4 regions of the Halopseudomonas litoralis genome follow, and region 1 is predicted to be linked to each of the others. Evidence: predicted binding sites of a transcription regulator. Region 1 holds the regulator's gene; each other region holds the start of a gene.
The links. The regulator sigma-54, encoded in region 1, starts transcription at its own class of promoters, with help from an activator protein. The targets are predictions, from matches to a motif close to ANTGGCATNNANNTTGCTNT.

Region 1 (4,194 bases):
GGCTGCTCGCCGTGGCGCTGGCGCTCGCGGTCGGCTATTGGAATATTCGTCCAGCCAGCTTTACTCCCCAGATGGTGCAGGCCCCGTTGCAGCCTGACTTCTTCATGGATAACGCTAAAATTCGCCAGTTGAATGCGCAGGGTCAGCCTGTCTACGATCTCCACAGCGTGCGCGCGGCCCATCAGGTCGGCAAGGACGTCACTGAACTGGACGACCCCAAGCTGCTCTATTACCGCGAAGACGATCAGCAACCCTGGGACGTACAATCCCGCTACGGTGAAGTGAGCGCAGGTGGCGATCAGGTGGTTTTGAGTCAGAATGTAGTGATCGAGCAGCAGTTGGCCGGGCGATCGGCACGACGCCTGTCGACACCGGAACTGACCATCTTTCCCGACCGCCATCTTGCCGAGACGGACCGCAGCGTCAGAATCGAAGCGCTCAACGGCGTGACCACAGCTACCGGCATGGAAGCGAATTTCAACGATGGCAGCATCAAGCTGCTGTCCAATGTAAGAGGCGAACATGACGCTCTTTAGAACTCTATGCCTTGCCCTGCTGGCGAGTGCTGCCACGCCGGTTCTGGCACTGCCGGACGACGCCAATCAGCCGATCCGCATCCAGGCCAATGCCGCCACGCTGGATGACCGCCGTAATACTGCCGTATACACCGGCAATGTCATCATTACCCAGGGCAGCATGCGCCTGACCGGCAACCGTGTAACCCTGACCGCCGATGCCAACGGCGAAGTGAGCAAGCTTGTTTCCGTGGGTTCTCCCGCCACCTATAGGCAGACGCCCGAAGCAGATGGCAACCCGGTGGACTCGCGGGCCCAGACTATTGAATATCATGCAGCTGCCGACCGCGTGGTGCTGATCAAGGACGCTTTCCTCGAGCAGGCGGGCAATACCTTCCAGGGCCAGCGCATCAGTTACGACATCCAGCGTCAGGTAGTGGACGCCGGTAGGTCTGACGCACAGGACAGCGACTCTGCAGAACGCATCGAAATCATCATCCAGCCACGCAAACGCACTGAGCCGGCCACCAATGACGAAACTTGAAGCCCGCCACCTGGCCAAGGCCTATAAATCACGCCGGGTCGTGGAGGACGTATCGCTGTCGATCAACAGCGGTGAGATCGTCGGCTTGCTGGGTCCCAACGGCGCGGGCAAGACCACCTGTTTCTACATGATCGTCGGGCTGGTCAAGGCTGACCAGGGCAACATCCTGATCAACGACCAGGATGTCACCCGCCTGCCCATGCATGGCCGGGCGCGCCAGGGTCTCGGTTATCTGCCCCAGGAAGCCTCGATCTTCCGCAAACTCAGCGTAGCCGACAACATCATGGCGATCCTGGAGACACGCAAGGAACTGAACCGCAAGGGTCGCGAAGGCAAACTCGACTCGCTGCTGCGTGAGTTTCATATTCATCACCTGCGCGACAGCCTCGGTATGAGCCTGTCCGGCGGCGAACGCCGGCGTGCAGAGATTGCCCGTGCATTGGCCACCGATCCGCAGTTCATTCTGCTGGATGAACCCTTCGCCGGGGTCGACCCGATCTCGGTGAATGACATCAAGCAGATCATCCAGCACCTCAAGGATAAAGGCATCGGCGTGCTGATAACCGACCATAACGTACGCGAGACGCTGGATATCTGTGACAAGGCGTACATCGTCAATGACGGGCACATCATTGCCGAAGGCGGCGCCGAGGAAGTCCTTGCCAACCAATTGGTGCGGGACGTATATCTGGGCCACGCCTTCCGTTTGTAAAAGCCCGACGGATTCAGGCATGCTAGGGCGAATAGCCATGATTTTGTTTTAACCATCAATGGCTTGAAACAGGCACAAGGTAAACCGCAACACTATGAAACCAACGCTCGTCCTCAAGATGGGGCAGCAGCTGACCATGACTCCGCAGCTGCAGCAGGCCATCCGACTGCTTCAGTTGTCCAGTCTTGATCTCCAGCAGGAGGTGCAGGAAGCATTGGAAGCCAACCCCATGCTGGAGATGGCCGACGACAGCGATGATGATTTCAGTTCCAGCTCTGCTGACACTGCCGGCAATGACGATGATGCGCCCGCCACTGCTCTGCCCGAACCTGTCGCCCTTGATGCAATAGACCAGCACAGCCACAGTGAAGAAGAAGGCAACTGGAACGAGCAGATCCCCAACGATCTGCCGGTCGACACCCAATGGGAAGACATCTACCAGACCTCCGCCAGCTCCCTGCCCAGCCAGGATGACGATGACTGGGATTACACATCACGCACCGGTACCGGCGAAACCCTGCAGAGCCATCTCGAATGGCAGCTCAATCTGCTGCCGCTGTCGGACACCGACCACCAGATAGCCATTGCGCTGATCGACGGGATCAGCGCCGATGGCTATCTGGAAGAATCCCTGGACGACATCCTTGCCTCGCTCGATCCGTCTCTCGAGGTTGAGCTTGATGAGATCGAGATGGTGCTGCATCGGATTCAGCAATTCGAACCGACCGGCGTCGGCGCACGCAACCTGAGCGAATGCCTGCATCTGCAACTGCAACAATTGCCCGATTCCACGCCCATGCTGGAGCAGGCCAAACGCATAGTTCGCGACCACCTCGAACTGCTCGGCAGCCGTGACTTCACCCAACTGATGCGTCGTTCGCGACTGAAGGAAGATCAGCTGCGCGAGGTTGTGGCGCTGATCCAGACGCTGAACCCCCGCCCGGGCGGCGAGATCGCCTCTGGCGAGGCGGAATATGTGATACCTGACGTCATCGTGCGGCGCGACCAGAATCGCTGGATCGTCGAGCTGAATCAGGAAGCCGCACCCAAGGTGCGGGTCAACAGTCAGTACGCGTCCATGGTCAAACGGGCGGACAGCAGCAGCGACAATACCTACCTGCGTAATCACCTGCAGGAGGCGCGCTGGTTCATCAAGAGTCTGCAGAGCCGCAACGAGACACTGATGAAGGTTGCCAGCCAGATTGTCGAGCACCAGCGCGGCTTTCTGGAGCATGGCGAAGAAGCCATGAAGCCACTGGTGCTGAATGTCATCGCCGAGGCCGTGGGCATGCATGAGTCGACCATCTCCCGGGTGACCACGCAGAAGTACATGCATACCCCGCGCGGCATCTTCGAGCTCAAATATTTCTTCTCCAGCCATGTCAGTACCGCCGAAGGCGGTGAATTCTCTTCCACCGCTATCCGCGCACTGATCAGAAAGCTGGTGGCGGCGGAAAATCCGAAGAAACCATTGAGTGACAGCAAGATCGCTGGTCTACTGGAAGAACAAGGCATCCATGTGGCACGCCGGACCATCGCCAAGTATCGCGAGTCGCTTAATATCGCGCCATCCAGCGAACGGAAACGACTGGTTTAGGCCTGCACACAGGCAGATTCGACTAGAGTCAAGGAATACGAAAACGAGAAGTGGCACCATTGGGGTAACCAGAAACGGGACCCCGGTTCATAAAGCCAATCAGGAGAAGTATTATGCAAATGAACATCACTGGTCTTCAACTGGATATCACCGATGCTCTGCGTGATTACGTAACCGAAAAGCTGGCCCGCCTCGAAAGGCATTTTGACAAGATCATCAGCGTGCAGATCACTCTGGAGGTGGACAAGCTCCAGCAGAAGGCCGAAGGTACCCTGCACATTGCCGGCAACGATCTGGTTGCCGAAGCGGAACATACCGACATGTATGCCGCCATTGACCTGCTGGCCGACCGCCTGGATCGCCAGCTGATCAAACACAAGGAAAAACATATTGGCCGCCAACAGGGCGTCAATGCCCGGTAGGACTTGAAAGCGAACCATGCAAATAGAACACATACTCACCCCCCAGCTCACCTTCGCTGGTGTGCCGGGGGGCTCAAAAAAACGTGTGCTGGAACTGATCGGCAAGATGATCGCCCAGCACACCGCTCTGGATTCTGATGCCATTTACGAAAGTCTGATCGCCCGGGAAAAACTCGGCTCGACCGGCTTCGGTAATGGTATTGCCATCCCCCATTGCCGTCTGGAGCAATGTACGGAAGCCATTGGCGCGCTGTTGCAGCTCAACAGCAAGATCGACTTCGACTCCCTGGATGGCGAACCCGTTGACCTGATTTTCGTACTGCTGGTGCCGCATGAGGCTACCGAGCAGCATTTGCAGATACTCAAGATGCTGGCCGAAAAACTTGACCAGGAGCACCTGCGCG
Region 2 (4,194 bases), 1.9 Mb from region 1:
AAACGACGCATGGAAAAACTGGCGGAGATCAACGGTATCATTCTATACGACGACTTCGCACACCATCCCACCGCCATAGCGACCACGCTCGCTGGATTGCGCGCGCAGATCGGTGAGAAGCAGCTTATTGCTGTCATCGAGCCACGCTCCAATACCATGCGCCTGGGCAGCCACATGGCAGCGCTGCCAGCCAGTGTGAAAAATGCCAGCGAGGTCATCTGGTACCAACCGGCTGGGCTGGACTGGTCGCTGGACGGCGTGGTTGAACAAAGCCCGGTTCCGGCGCAGGTGATGACCGATATCGACGCCATCATTGATCAGGTGGTGACCCGCGCCGCGCACGGCACCCGCATCGTGATCATGAGTAACGGCGGCTTCGGCGGCATCCATCAACGCATGAAGCAGGCGCTGGAGATGAAACATGGCTGAGCGGAGAGTGACGCTGGCAGTGACCGGCGCGTCGGGCGCGCAGTACGCGCTGCGCCTGCTGGAATGTCTGGTGCAGGCCGAAGTGCAGGTGCTGTTTCTCATCTCCCAGGCCGCACAGTTGGTCGTGGCCACCGAGACCGAACTGCAATTGCCACCCAAGCCCCAGGCTCTGGAACAGTTCCTGACCGAACGCTACAACGCCAAACCAGGGCAGATTCGCGTCTACGGCAAGCAGGACTGGATGGCTCCGGTCGCTTCCGGCTCCGGCGCACCCTCAGCCATGGTCGTCTGCCCGTGCAGCACCGGCACCTTGTCAGCCATCGCCACCGGCGCCAGCAACAACCTGATCGAGCGCGCCGCTGACGTAGCACTCAAAGAGCGCCGACAACTGATCCTGGTCCCCCGAGAAAGCCCCTATTCCACCATCCACCTGGAAAACATGCTCAAACTGAGCCGCATGGGCGCAGTGATCCTGCCGGCCAGCCCCGGCTTCTATCACCGGCCCGAGTCGATCAATGATCTGGTGGACTTCGTGGTGGCGCGGATACTCAATCAACTGGGATATGAGCAGACACTGATGCCGCGTTGGGGGGAGTGATGGGGCGTTGGTCTGTTGTCGGCTGCGGCCTGGCATTGTGCGTGGTTGTGGGTAATACAATGGCGAGCGGGGTAAGCGATCATGCTTCCGCGCAGACACGGGATATCCCGACAGCCCTGCGAGAGCTGGCTGGGCCGGTTGACTCCCAGCCGTACTGGTATGTTCAGGGCAGCGTCTGGACCAAACACTTCAGCCCAGCCCCCGAGCATAACAACAACCAGAACCTGATTGGCCTTGAACGGCATAGGGATGACAGCTACCTGTGGGGGGCGGCAACCTTCCGTCACTCCTTTGGTGGGCGGTCCCATTATGGTTATGTCGGAAAGCGCTTCGACTTTGCCGGCACGCCATTCAACGCCAAACTCACCGCCGGACTGCTGCACGGCTACCGGGGTGAATACCGCGACAAGATCCCCTTCAACCGCTTCGGCATAGCACCAGCCGCGATCCCCTCGCTCGGGGCCAGTTATCGCAGGCTAGGGGTGGATGTGGTGCTACTGGGTACAGCAGCAACCATGGTCAACGTGGGCTTCAAGTTGTGAAATACATGACGCAAGTGCAAGGCGCTCCGGCGCGAGCCAGTCTGTTGTAGAAGGGCCGCCTCGGCGCGACGGCGTGCGTAGGGCGCCCCGGGTTCACCAACTCACCCCTCCACTTTAACCGCCCGCTGCATTAACGCATTCATTTGCTGCTCCGCAATAACATGCCCATGTGAGGCCGCCTTGGCCAACCACATCAACGCAGTATTTTCATCCTGCGGCACGCCAATTCCCTGGAAATAAAGCGTTGCAAGGTTATGCATCGCATCCACGCTGACTACTGACTGCGGAGCGGTGACAGCTGACTGCAGCCAATATAGAGCGATCTCGGGTTTACCGGCGTAGAGAAACAACTGAGCCAGATCATTCTGCGCATCGGCATCACCTGCATCGGCACTGATGAACAGCTCGTAATCCTCCGGCGCAACCGAAATACACAGCAAAGGCACCAGATCATCAAAGTCCAACATGGCCCGGCCGCGCGTATCGTTCTCCAGCCGCCCGATCTGCCCGTCAGTCAACCGCCGCCACAAGGTGCGTTTGCTTATCTCGGTGACAATGATGGCGGAGTCCAAACTGATTGCGTTCACGTTTTATCCCTACAGTGATGGTTTGGCATAGAGGTTGTCATGCCATTACAGATTGTTGGCGTAGTGGTTGGTGTGCCAGCGTGAGCCTTCAAGAGCTACGGAGCGCAGAATAGCAAACCAACCCACCTGCCGTACAAGCTCCATGCACTCTCCAGGCCACGTCTAGCATGGCGCAGAGCTTTGATTGTCTACGGGAATGCCAAGCTGGCACGGAAGCTGCTTTGAGCCTATCAGCCCAAAGGCTATCTCACATACAAATGGAGTTGAGAAATGAAAGCTCAAATGCAGAAAGGTTTTACACTTATTGAACTGATGATTGTTGTAGCGATTATCGGGATTTTGGCTGCGATTGCGTTGCCGGCTTATCAGGATTATACGGCGCGGGCAAAGATGTCAGAAGTGGTTTTAGCGGCGTCAGCGTGCCGCACTACTATTACTGAAGTAGTTCAGAGCGCTAGTACCTTGCCGGGCGCGGGAGACTGGGGCTGTGAGAGCGACACGACAGCGACTGAGATTTCTAACTATGTTACATCTGTAGTAACCGATGATGATGGAATGATCACTGTTACTGCTCAGGGGATTAACTCAGATATTGATACTAACGTTCTGACCCTCAAGCCTTTTTCTGATACGGGTATGACCGCGGCACCAACTGCCGGAGGCACTATTCAAGCATGGCGCTGTGGTAGTGCGACTGACGGTACCACAATTCCCCAGAAGTTTCTTCCTGGCTCTTGTCGCGGTTAAGTTAAGTGTGAGCTAATTGGAGATGAATATTCTTTTCTGACTTGCTGATTTGTTCGGCTCCTCTGTTATACGACATCCCCGGTTCGCCGGGGATTAGCATAAAGAGGTCAGGTACATTTACGGCCTGACTTTAAAAACAATCCCCGGCTCTCCGGGGATTATTGTTTGTGGAGTCGGGGTTGCTCGAAGTTTAAGCCCAACATGCAAGCGTAGAGCCGGGATTAGTTCAGGTACATTTACGTCTTGCATCGTCAGCTGCCCCGCCGTTTTGGCCCGCTCTACTCACAGCCCGCAGCAGGCAACCTCTGCCGAGCTGGAGCCGTGGCAGATAGCATTCTGGATGCCCAGACGCTGGACGATGTGACAACTTGGCTTGCCAATGTGTCGAGGATTTAGTTGATATAGTCAATCTTTTCCTATAAGTTGACCCTGTCAACCAAATAGGTGCGCTATGAAACACCGTTTCCTCGCTGATCCGCTTCAGCAATTAACCCACGCTTACAGGTCGCACATGCGGCGGGCTATGCAGGCGTCGGGCGTCGACCTACCTGTTACTCATGTGCGCGCGATGAAGGGGGTTGCCTTAATACCCAAGTGCACTGCGCAGTTGCTGGCGGTGCGGATGCAGCGGGACAAAGCGCAGGTCACCCGGGTGCTCAACGAATTGCTTGGCGCGGGGTTGATCGTCAAGCGCGGCAATCCGGAAGATGGTCGCAGCCAGTTGCTTGAGCTCAGCGCCGAGGGCCAGGCGCTGATGTTGCACGTGGCGGAGTTGGAATCAGCGACCGCCGAGCGCATGACCCGCGGCCTTAGCGAGGAGCAGATCGAGGCTTTCATCAGGACTGCCAATCAGATAACCGATAATCTTAACGACTAATCAGGAGGTACCATGTCTCGTCCAGCACCTCGTACTCTGCAGGTCATTGCTTCGCGCTATATTACGCCGAACATGCTCAGGCTCACCCTGGGCGGTGCCGAGATCGCCACCTTCCCGGCGGATCAGGAAAGCGCCTATATCAAACTGATTTTTCCAGGGGAGGACGGCGGCAAAGATCTGATGCGCACCTACACCGTACGCTATCAGCGCGCCGGCGAGTTTGATGTGGATTTCGTGATACATGGCGATGGCGGGCCGGCTTCCAATTGGGCGAAGAGTGCGCGCCCAGGCGATGACATCCGCGTTGGCGGGCCAGGCCCGAAGAAGCTGGTGGATAATAGCGCGGACTGGTTCCTGCTGGCGGGCGATATGACTGCGCTACCGGCGATGAGTGTCAGCATCGAGCAATTGCCG
Region 3 (4,194 bases), 420 kb from region 1:
CATCCCGGGCAACCGGGTGCCGGTCGCATCAGCGTGGCTGATGGGCGAGCATTGCTGGTGGCACACGCGCCAAGAATGTACCTCTATGGTTTCTCACGGCAAGTGACTCAAGCCCTTCACTCCAACTGCTCAACTATTGGTAATCGCCGCCATCTGCGCCTGCGCAATCGCATGCCCAGCACCGGCAGCCTTTACGCGCCACAGCATCGCAGTGCTTTCACACCGTTCAACCCCATTACCCTGCTGGTACAGCCCACTCAGATAATGCATGGCATCGGCGTGCTCCTGCTGCGCAGCCAGATTGAACCAGTACGCGGCCAGATCAGCACGATCCTGCTCAAGAAACACCAATGCCAGATCACATTGCGCCTCGCTATCGCCGCTGTCCGCCGCCAGGAGCAGCGCCAACCCATCCGCAGCCCCCCCCCAGAAAACGAAGAAAGCGTCACACAGAGCCGCGGGGCAATATCTGCAAAGGCCACCATCACCCTTCCCCGCTCATCCATACCCTGACGCTGCACACTGCCACTACCCAGCCAGCGCCACAAGGTACGTTTACTGACACCCGTCACAGCAGCGGCAGTGTCCACGCTGACCAGTTCATTCACTATCGTTTCTCCATTAAGGAAGGTCTGAAAAAGACTTCCTGAAAAGGTAAAATGCGTCAGCGCCATTTTCGAGACCACCGCATGAAACAGATGAGCTTTGCAGACGCCGAATACGCTGGTAAACGTAAGCAGACCCGCCGTGAGCGCTTTCTGCTGGAAATGGATCAAGTGGTTCCCTGGAAGCCATTGCTGGCGCTGATCGAGCCGCACTATCCCAAGGGCGAAGGTGGTCGACCTGCTTACCCGCTCGACGCGATGCTGCGAGTTCATCTGATGCAGAACTGGTTTGGGTACAGCGATCCAGCGATGGAAGAAGCGCTGTATGAAACCACCATCTTGCGACTCTTCGCGGGCCTTCAACTTGATCGCATTCCGGATGAAACCACTATTCTCAACTTCCGTCGGCTGCTGGAACGCTACGGCCTGTCCACGGCGTTGTTCGAAGTGGTCAATCGTTACCTGGGTGAGCACGGGCTAATGCTGCGCCACGGCACCGTGGTCGATGCAACCATCATTCATGCACCCAGTTCGACCAAGAACAAAGAAGGTAAGCGCGATCCTGAGATGCATCAGACCAAGAAGGGTAACCAGTATTATTTTGGCATGAAGGCCCACATTGGCGTTGATGCTGAGTCAGGGCTGGTTCACAGTCTCGTGGGGACGGCGGCCAATGCGGGCGATGTTACTCAGGTAGACAAGCTTCTGCATGGCGAAGAAACCCATGTATGCGGTGACGCCGGCTATACCGGCGTTCAGAAACGGGATGAACACAAAGGGCGCAAGGAGGTGGTCTGGTCGATTGCGATGCGCCCAGGCAAGCTCAAGACATTGAGCAAAACCAAGCTGATCGAGAAAGGCTTGCGCCGAATCGAGCGGGCCAAAGCCAGTACACGAGCCAAGGTCGAGCATCCGTTTCGAGTGATCAAATGCCAGTTCGGATTCACCAAGGTGCGCTACAAGGGCCTGGCGAAGAACACGGCCCAGTTGCATACCTTGTTCGCCCTGGCCAACCTATGGATGGCCCGAAAACAGCTGTTAAGTGCAGGATAAATCCGCCCGGAGTACTGGGTACAGCGGCCTGGATGGCCGAAAAGGGGCTGCAACGCGCTGAAAACGCGACTGAGGGCGATGAAATCGTTCCTGAAATGTTTTTTTTGTGAGCCGAGGTCATAATCGCCGCCCATATGGCCGGTATTTCAGACCTTCCTTAACTATTTATAAACGGATAACCAAGAGTGTGACACTCAACTGTGTCACACCTATTTACTGTGACATATATATCAATGTCATACCCAGCGACCATGACACCCTGCCAACCCGTAACTTTGCAGACACCCAATGCAACTGGTAAGGAATGTAACGAAAAACACCTGACATGACTATAACCCCGACTCTATAAGGGCCAGGGCACGCATCCAACAAGATACTCAGCACCCCTTACTCGTATTAAATGAGGGCTGGCACAACCCTTGCTATTTCTCTGACAGGTTTAACGGTACAGGGATTGTCCCGAACCGGACCTGACTTATATTCAAGGAGAATGGCATGAAAACCATGCAGAAGGGTTTTACTCTTATTGAACTGATGATCGTTGTGGCGATTATTGGTATTTTGGCCGCGATTGCGCTGCCGGCTTATCAGGACTATACGGTTCGCGCCAAAATGTCTGAAGTAATTGGATTCGCATCTTCCGCACGTACCGCGGTAAGCGAATGTGCGGTTGCAGAAGGTGGATTAGCCAACTGTGGCGATGGGGCTTCCGGCGTTGATGTTACTGAAATGGCAGCAGCAAGTGATTATCTGACCAGCGTTGCAATTGCAGCGGGTATAATCACTTTAGAGCTGGACTGGTCCGAGTTGGGTGGAAGCGGTACCGGCGACCTGGTTTATACTCCCACCTACTCCGCAGGTGGCGTGGCTTGGGAGTGCGGCATGAGCGTAGCCGATGACTATAAATATGTGCCTAACGCATGCCGTAACGCACCATAATATCAACTTCGGAGCAATAAGGGTCCAAGCACATACACTTTACAAGAATTTTCTGACCTAATTACTCCAAACTAAAACAACAATCCCCGGCTCGCCGGGGATTGTTGTTTCTGGGACTTAAAGCATCAGCGATACATCATCTTAGAGAGGCTGGCCGGCAGGGCTCGCCCTTCGGGCCAGCCTACGATTGTTCTCCGCTTCGCTTGTTCCGCGAGGGGAAAGAGGGAAAACCGCTCCGATGCTGATATGCATGATTTACTGTGGTTTTTCCCCGAGGTGGTGTAGCGCGCCTGCGCTACGTCAGTGGCTTGCCTGATACTGCGGTATTTGCTGAACGCTGTCGTCGAGCAGACCCCCGGCAACCCAGACCTCGTCGTACTCCAGAGGCGCAAGCGCTGGCGAATAAAGCAAAAGCCCCGGAAAATCCGGGGCTTTTGGGGCACAGCATTCAGATCAGCTTCCGAATCAGAACGGAATATCATCATCAAAGCTGTCGTAATCAGGCATCTGCTGCGCCTGAGGTTGCTGCGCTGGCTGCTGAGCCTGCTGTTGCGGCGCTGCCTGACGCTGAGGTGCCGGGCGCGACTGCTGCGGGCGCGGAGCCATGCCTTCGCCGCCCTGGGGGCGGCCGTCAAGCAGCTGCATCTGACCGCCGATATCAACCACGATCTCGGTGGTGTAGCGCTTCACGCCGTCCTTTTCCCATTCGCGGGTCTGCAAGCGACCTTCGATGTACAGCTTGGAGCCCTTGCGCACGTATTCGCCGACGATTTCCGCCAGGCGGCCGAAGAACACCACCCGGTGCCACTCGGTACGCTCTTGCTGCTGACCGGACTGCTTATCCTTCCAGCTGTCGGTCGTCGCCAGGGTGACGTTGGACACCGCATTGCCGTTAGGCATGTAGCGTACTTCCGGGTCCCCACCCACGTTACCGATCAGGATTACTTTGTTGATGCCTCTGGCCATGCTCACTCTCCTCGGGTGTCTGGTGTATTCAGACCGGATTGACGATCCGGTCCAGTTGTTCGCGATCCAGCACCTGTGTATCGACTTTGATGTAAGCGGCTGCTTCCTCAGCCACGATAACTGCCTCGGCCACTCCCGGTACGTCCAGTATTCTCCGGTGCAACGCCTCATCCCGAACCAGCGTCGGGGCCAACGCCAGGCGAAGGCTGGTAACGTACGGAGGCTCGGCCATGGTAACACCAATTCCGAACCAGGACAGCGCCAGCAATGCGCAGCAGACGAACACCCCGATCAGGCCGAAGCTCCCGTAAACCGCGCCACCCAGCACACCACCGAGGGCCGCGCCGGCGAACTGGCTGGTGGAATAGATGCCCATGGCCGTACCCTTGCTGCCCGCCGGTGCAATCTTGCTGAGCAGAGACGGCAAGGTCGCCTCCAGCACATTGAAAGCAACAAAAAACAATACTATGGCGGCCACCAGCCAAGGTAACGAATCCATGCTCAGCCACATCATCGGCTGCACCAGCGCCAGCAGCAGAATCGCACTCAGCACCACACGCTTGATCTTGCGTTGGCGCTCGGCATAGATGATCAACGGCACCATGCCGACAAAGGACAGCAGCAGCGCGGT
Region 4 (4,194 bases), 2.0 Mb from region 1:
TAATGCCCATCGCCTTGCCAATCAGCTCACCCTTGAGCGCGATATTACCGTACTCCATCGCACCCTTGGCCTGCGCAATGCGCTGCAACCCGCCTTCCAGCAGCATCTGGATCAAACGATGCGGGTCAGCCTCACTCACCTGAGCGTTAACGTTGACGGTCTGGTACTGCTTCATTGCGTAGGCATTCATATGACAGGTTTCCTGAAGATCTGTTGCAGATACTTCAGTTATCGGCAGCGGGTGGGAAACTTGAGGGGGAATTTTGAAGCTAGCGGGCTTCCGGGCTGTAGCGCGCCTGCGCTACGCCTTACGGCCTAGCCCTCGACGCCCACAATACCACTGCTGAATCGGGACGTAGAGCGTGTGGAGCGATCAAAACGCCTTACTTCGGCTCGATCGCATCCCAGCCTTCCTTAATCTCTTCCAGCAACACCTGCACCTCATCCAACGACCGCGGCGTCTCATCCAATGCCACCCCTGCCAGCTTGCGGGTCATGTAGTCATACAAACCATCCAGATTCTCGGCAATCTCCCCACCCAGCTCCTTGTCCAGCGACGCCTGCAGCGCACCGATAATGCTGATGGTACTGCTCACCGCCACACCCCGACGCTCCGGATTACCGGTCGCCTGGGCATGACGCGCAAGCTTGATGCGCTCAATGGCACCATTAAGCAGCAGCTGAACCGCGCGGTACTGGGAGACTTCCTGGGCCAGGTTGACTTGTTTGTAGGTGTCGATGGGGCTTTTCATTATTTATCCTGTTTTACGACGCCAGGCAGGCTGTCGAGTTGGGCGGTCAGGAAGGAGCTGGTGCTGCTCATTTGCGATACCAGCGAGTCCATGGCGTTGAATTGTGCGAACAGGCGCGACTCCAGCTTGGTCAAGCGCATCGTCAGCGCCTCACGCTGATCATCCACGCTGGATATGGTGTTCTGCAGCGCCTTGGTGCGGTTGTCCAATACGCCACCGCTTTCGGTATACGGCTTCACCTTGTTTTCCAGCCGCGCCATCAACCCCTGCTCGCCGGTAAAGAAGGCGTTCACCTGCTCGAAGTTATTGTCCAGCGCCTTGTTCATTTTGGTGTTATCCAACGCCAAGGTGCCGTCGCGCTGTGTACTGACACCCAAGTCAGCCAGAATGCGGATACCCTGACCACTGGCCGGCGAACCCAGCTCACTTCGCATGGCGCTCATGAATGAACGTACCGATGCGTCGCCTACCAGCGCGGCAGCCAGTGGCTCGGTATCGTCGCCACCCACCTCTGTCACACTGGTCAGCGTATTCACGCTCCCCAGCATCTTGTTATAAGCATCGACAAAGTCGTTGATCGATTTACGAACGCCGGCCTTGTCCTCGGTCACACCCAGATTGATTGTCTCGGCATTGTCCTGGGCCTCTTCCGACTGCGCCTTGTTCAATGTCAGCGTCACACCTTCAATGGCGTCTTCAACGGTATTGCTGGCACTGCTCAGGTTGATACCATCAATCGCCAGATTGGCATCGCGTGAATAGCTGATGACCCGTGCTGCCCGGGGATCATCCGGGGTGATCGGTTCAAAATCAGCCTCAGTACCCGATGGCGGCGCAAACGCCAGCGTGTCCAGCTCACCAGTGGCATTCGATACCGCCACGCTGATGTCATTACCGGTGCCCGCCTCACTCGAACTCAACACCAACCGCGCCCCGCCCTCACCGTTCGGGTCATTGACGATGGTCGCACTCAGCCCGCTGTCCTTGCCCGCTGCGTTGATCGCATCGCGGATATCGGTCAGGCTGGCGTCGGACACGTCGATACTCAGCGACTCCTCGCCTGCATTGATGGTCAGAGTACCGCTGCCGATGGCGTCACTGGCACTATCAAAACCGGCCAGCGCCACCTTGCTGCTCTGCGCCAGGTTGAATACCTGCACGTTGTAATTGCCGGCAACGGCCTTGGAGTCCGCTGTGATGCTGACAATATCCGCTGCGCTGGAAGTAGCACTGCGCTTTTCAAACAGCGCCGGATCATTGAGCTTTTCGAGGGCAGTCTGAAAGGTCGACAACGCACTGCGGAACTGCCCCAGCGCAGATACCTTGGAGGTAGTGGTTTTTTCCAGCCGATCAAGCTGCGCCGTCTTCGGTGCCGCTTCCGCGTTCACCAGCGCCTTGACCATGCCGTTGACGTCCATACCTGAACCGATACCGGTAATTGCCATAACCCTACCCTCTGCGACCGTTTATTGACGCTTCGCTTGCAAAAATGAAAACCTCAAGCAATAAAGCACAGATCGTGCCAATACGCCCCCCTCTCCCCTCGCGGGAGAGGGGCCAGGGGAGAGGGGGAACCAACCCTCAAACCTCTCCCCGAAACAAAACACTGTTCATCTCAGCCAGATTCTCCGCCAGCCGCAACGCTTCCTCTGAAGGCATCTGCCGAATAACATCGCCAGTACTCGCCTCCGTCACCTTCACTACCATGCGCCCACTTTCATCATCCAGCTGAAACTGGATATTCCTAGCAGCCACATCCACATATTCCTGCATCTCCTCCACCGCCGCCAGCACCTGCTCGCGGTCCGGTTCGGTCATGCTGTCATTCTCCCGCGTCTCGCTCGCCGGTTGGGCGACAGTCACGGCTGTTATCTCGTTCGTTCTGGCAGCAGGCGCAACAGCCCCCACCCCAGCCCTGTTGTTGAGCGATCCCATATCCATGGTTTTTCCTCCACACAGGACAAAGCGGGAGAAGAGTCGCCCCTTCCCCCGCCAGTCATACTGCTAGCTTACCTTAGCCCAGCAGGCTGAGGACCGCTTGCGGCAGTTGGTTGGCCTGAGCCAGCATCGCAGTACCCGCCTGCTGCATGATCTGGTTCTTGGCCAGGTTGGCAGACTCTGCAGCATAGTCGGTGTCCATGATGCGACCGCGGGCGGCAGAAGCGTTCTCAGCAATGTTCTGCAGGTTGCTGATGGTGGAGTCGAAGCGGTTCTGCACCGCACCCAGCTTGGCGCGTTCGCTGTCGATTTGCTGCATGGCACCGTCGAGGACCTGGATGGCTTGTTGTGCGCCTTCGGCTGAGGTGATGTCGAGGTTAGAGACAGAGACCTCTTCCTCCACACCCTCAAACTTGCCTTCAGGTGCCGCTTCAACTGTGGTCTTCAATCCTAGCGCGGCCAGACCGGTACCGTCAGCACCGTCCTTGACCGTAAAGGACTCATTGCCCGAGAACAGCTCAAGCGTACCGTCACTCTTTACACTGGCGCTGACGCCGGTGCTGGCAGTGTTGATTGCAGTAGCAACCGCTTCCATATCGCTATTAGCAGCCAGCTTGACTTCAGTACCGTTCAGGTTGATCGAGGTGGCTTCCTGCAGCTTGGCTGAGGTGGTGCCAGAGGTCAGACCGATAGTACTCAGCGAGCCCGCAACATCATCAGCCAGCTCGATGCTCTCGCCCTTACCATCAGAGGAAGACAGCACCACGCGCCCGTTCTCGTCTTTAGCCGTCACGCCGGTTTCCGAAGTCTGATCGTTGATCGACTTCACCACCGCCGTAATATCATCACCCTTATTGAAGGAGATGGTGACATCGTTGAGCTTGAAGCTGCCATCTTTGGCTGCGCCGCCGTTGGAGGCTGCACCTGCTTCGACCGGCCTAGGGGTGGATCCCTCAGTCAGCCCCAGAGCATTGCTGGTAGCGCTGGCGACAATGTTGAAATCAACCTTCGAACCCAGTGCGAGTTCGCCCTGATCATTCACCGACGCTGTCACACCAGTAGTAGTGGTGTGCTCATTAATCTTCCCGACTACATCAGTCAGCGTATCGCCTGCGTCTAGCGTGATGCCGGTTTCACCAATGGTGAGGTCACCTGCGGCACCTACGTCAAGAATTGCGTCACGCAGGTTTGTGGTGCCGGTGACACTACTCCGAGAGGCAGCTCCAGTGGCATCGGCAACCAAGCCAGTGTTATTGCCAGCACCAGTAACATTAAAGGCTGAAGTACCTTGCAGCTTCAGAGCACCGGTCTCAGCATCCACACTCGCGGTTACGCCGGTATTTGTGGTGTGCGCATTGATCTGCTCAAGAACACCGCCGGCACCTTCAAGGCGACCGGTTCCACCTTCTGTTGGCGCCAGTTCAATATCGGTTACCGTACCACCAACATTCAGGCTAAGAGTGCCGCTGACTTTTGGCAGTGTAAACGCGCCTGCTGACCTGTC

Region 2: a site for sigma-54 is predicted at 2,360-2,379, ahead of BLU11_RS11380 (pilin). Genes of this name have one in related genera too.
Region 3: a site for sigma-54 is predicted at 2,065-2,084, ahead of BLU11_RS19740 (pilin). Genes of this name have one in related genera too.
Region 4: a site for sigma-54 is predicted at 2,260-2,279, ahead of fliD (flagellar filament capping protein FliD). Genes of this name have one in related genera too.

Annotation. Positions count from the first base shown of each region.
Region 1 covers NZ_LT629748.1:277,174-281,367, reverse strand. Annotated here, with positions in the region: gene lptC (LPS export ABC transporter periplasmic protein LptC) at 1-536, shown strand, start outside; gene lptA (lipopolysaccharide transport periplasmic protein LptA) at 523-1,059, shown strand; gene lptB (LPS export ABC transporter ATP-binding protein) at 1,046-1,771, shown strand; gene BLU11_RS01415 (RNA polymerase factor sigma-54) at 1,866-3,368, shown strand; gene hpf (ribosome hibernation-promoting factor, HPF/YfiA family) at 3,482-3,790, shown strand; gene ptsN (PTS IIA-like nitrogen regulatory protein PtsN) at 3,807-4,194, shown strand, end outside.
Region 2 covers NZ_LT629748.1:2,333,436-2,337,629, reverse strand. Annotated here, with positions in the region: gene mpl (UDP-N-acetylmuramate:L-alanyl-gamma-D-glutamyl-meso-diaminopimelate ligase) at 1-429, shown strand, start outside; gene BLU11_RS11395 (flavin prenyltransferase UbiX) at 422-1,027, shown strand; gene BLU11_RS11390 (sn-glycerol-3-phosphate transporter) at 1,087-1,569, shown strand; gene BLU11_RS11385 (tetratricopeptide repeat protein) at 1,671-2,156, opposite strand; gene BLU11_RS11380 (pilin) at 2,427-2,903, shown strand; gene BLU11_RS11375 (MarR family winged helix-turn-helix transcriptional regulator) at 3,415-3,780, shown strand; gene BLU11_RS11370 (siderophore-interacting protein) at 3,793-4,194, shown strand, end outside.
Region 3 covers NZ_LT629748.1:3,844,566-3,848,759, reverse strand. Annotated here, with positions in the region: gene BLU11_RS18485 (SEL1-like repeat protein) at 130-408, opposite strand; gene BLU11_RS18480 (IS5 family transposase) at 690-1,658, shown strand; gene BLU11_RS19740 (pilin) at 2,163-2,597, shown strand; gene ssb (single-stranded DNA-binding protein) at 3,063-3,563, opposite strand; gene BLU11_RS18465 (MFS transporter) at 3,592-4,194, opposite strand, start outside.
Region 4 covers NZ_LT629748.1:2,273,457-2,277,650, forward strand. Annotated here, with positions in the region: gene fliS (flagellar export chaperone FliS) at 1-190, opposite strand, end outside; gene fliS (flagellar export chaperone FliS) at 384-752, opposite strand; gene fliD (flagellar filament capping protein FliD) at 752-2,197, opposite strand; gene BLU11_RS11070 (flagellar protein FlaG) at 2,334-2,693, opposite strand; gene BLU11_RS11075 (flagellin N-terminal helical domain-containing protein) at 2,767-4,194, opposite strand, start outside.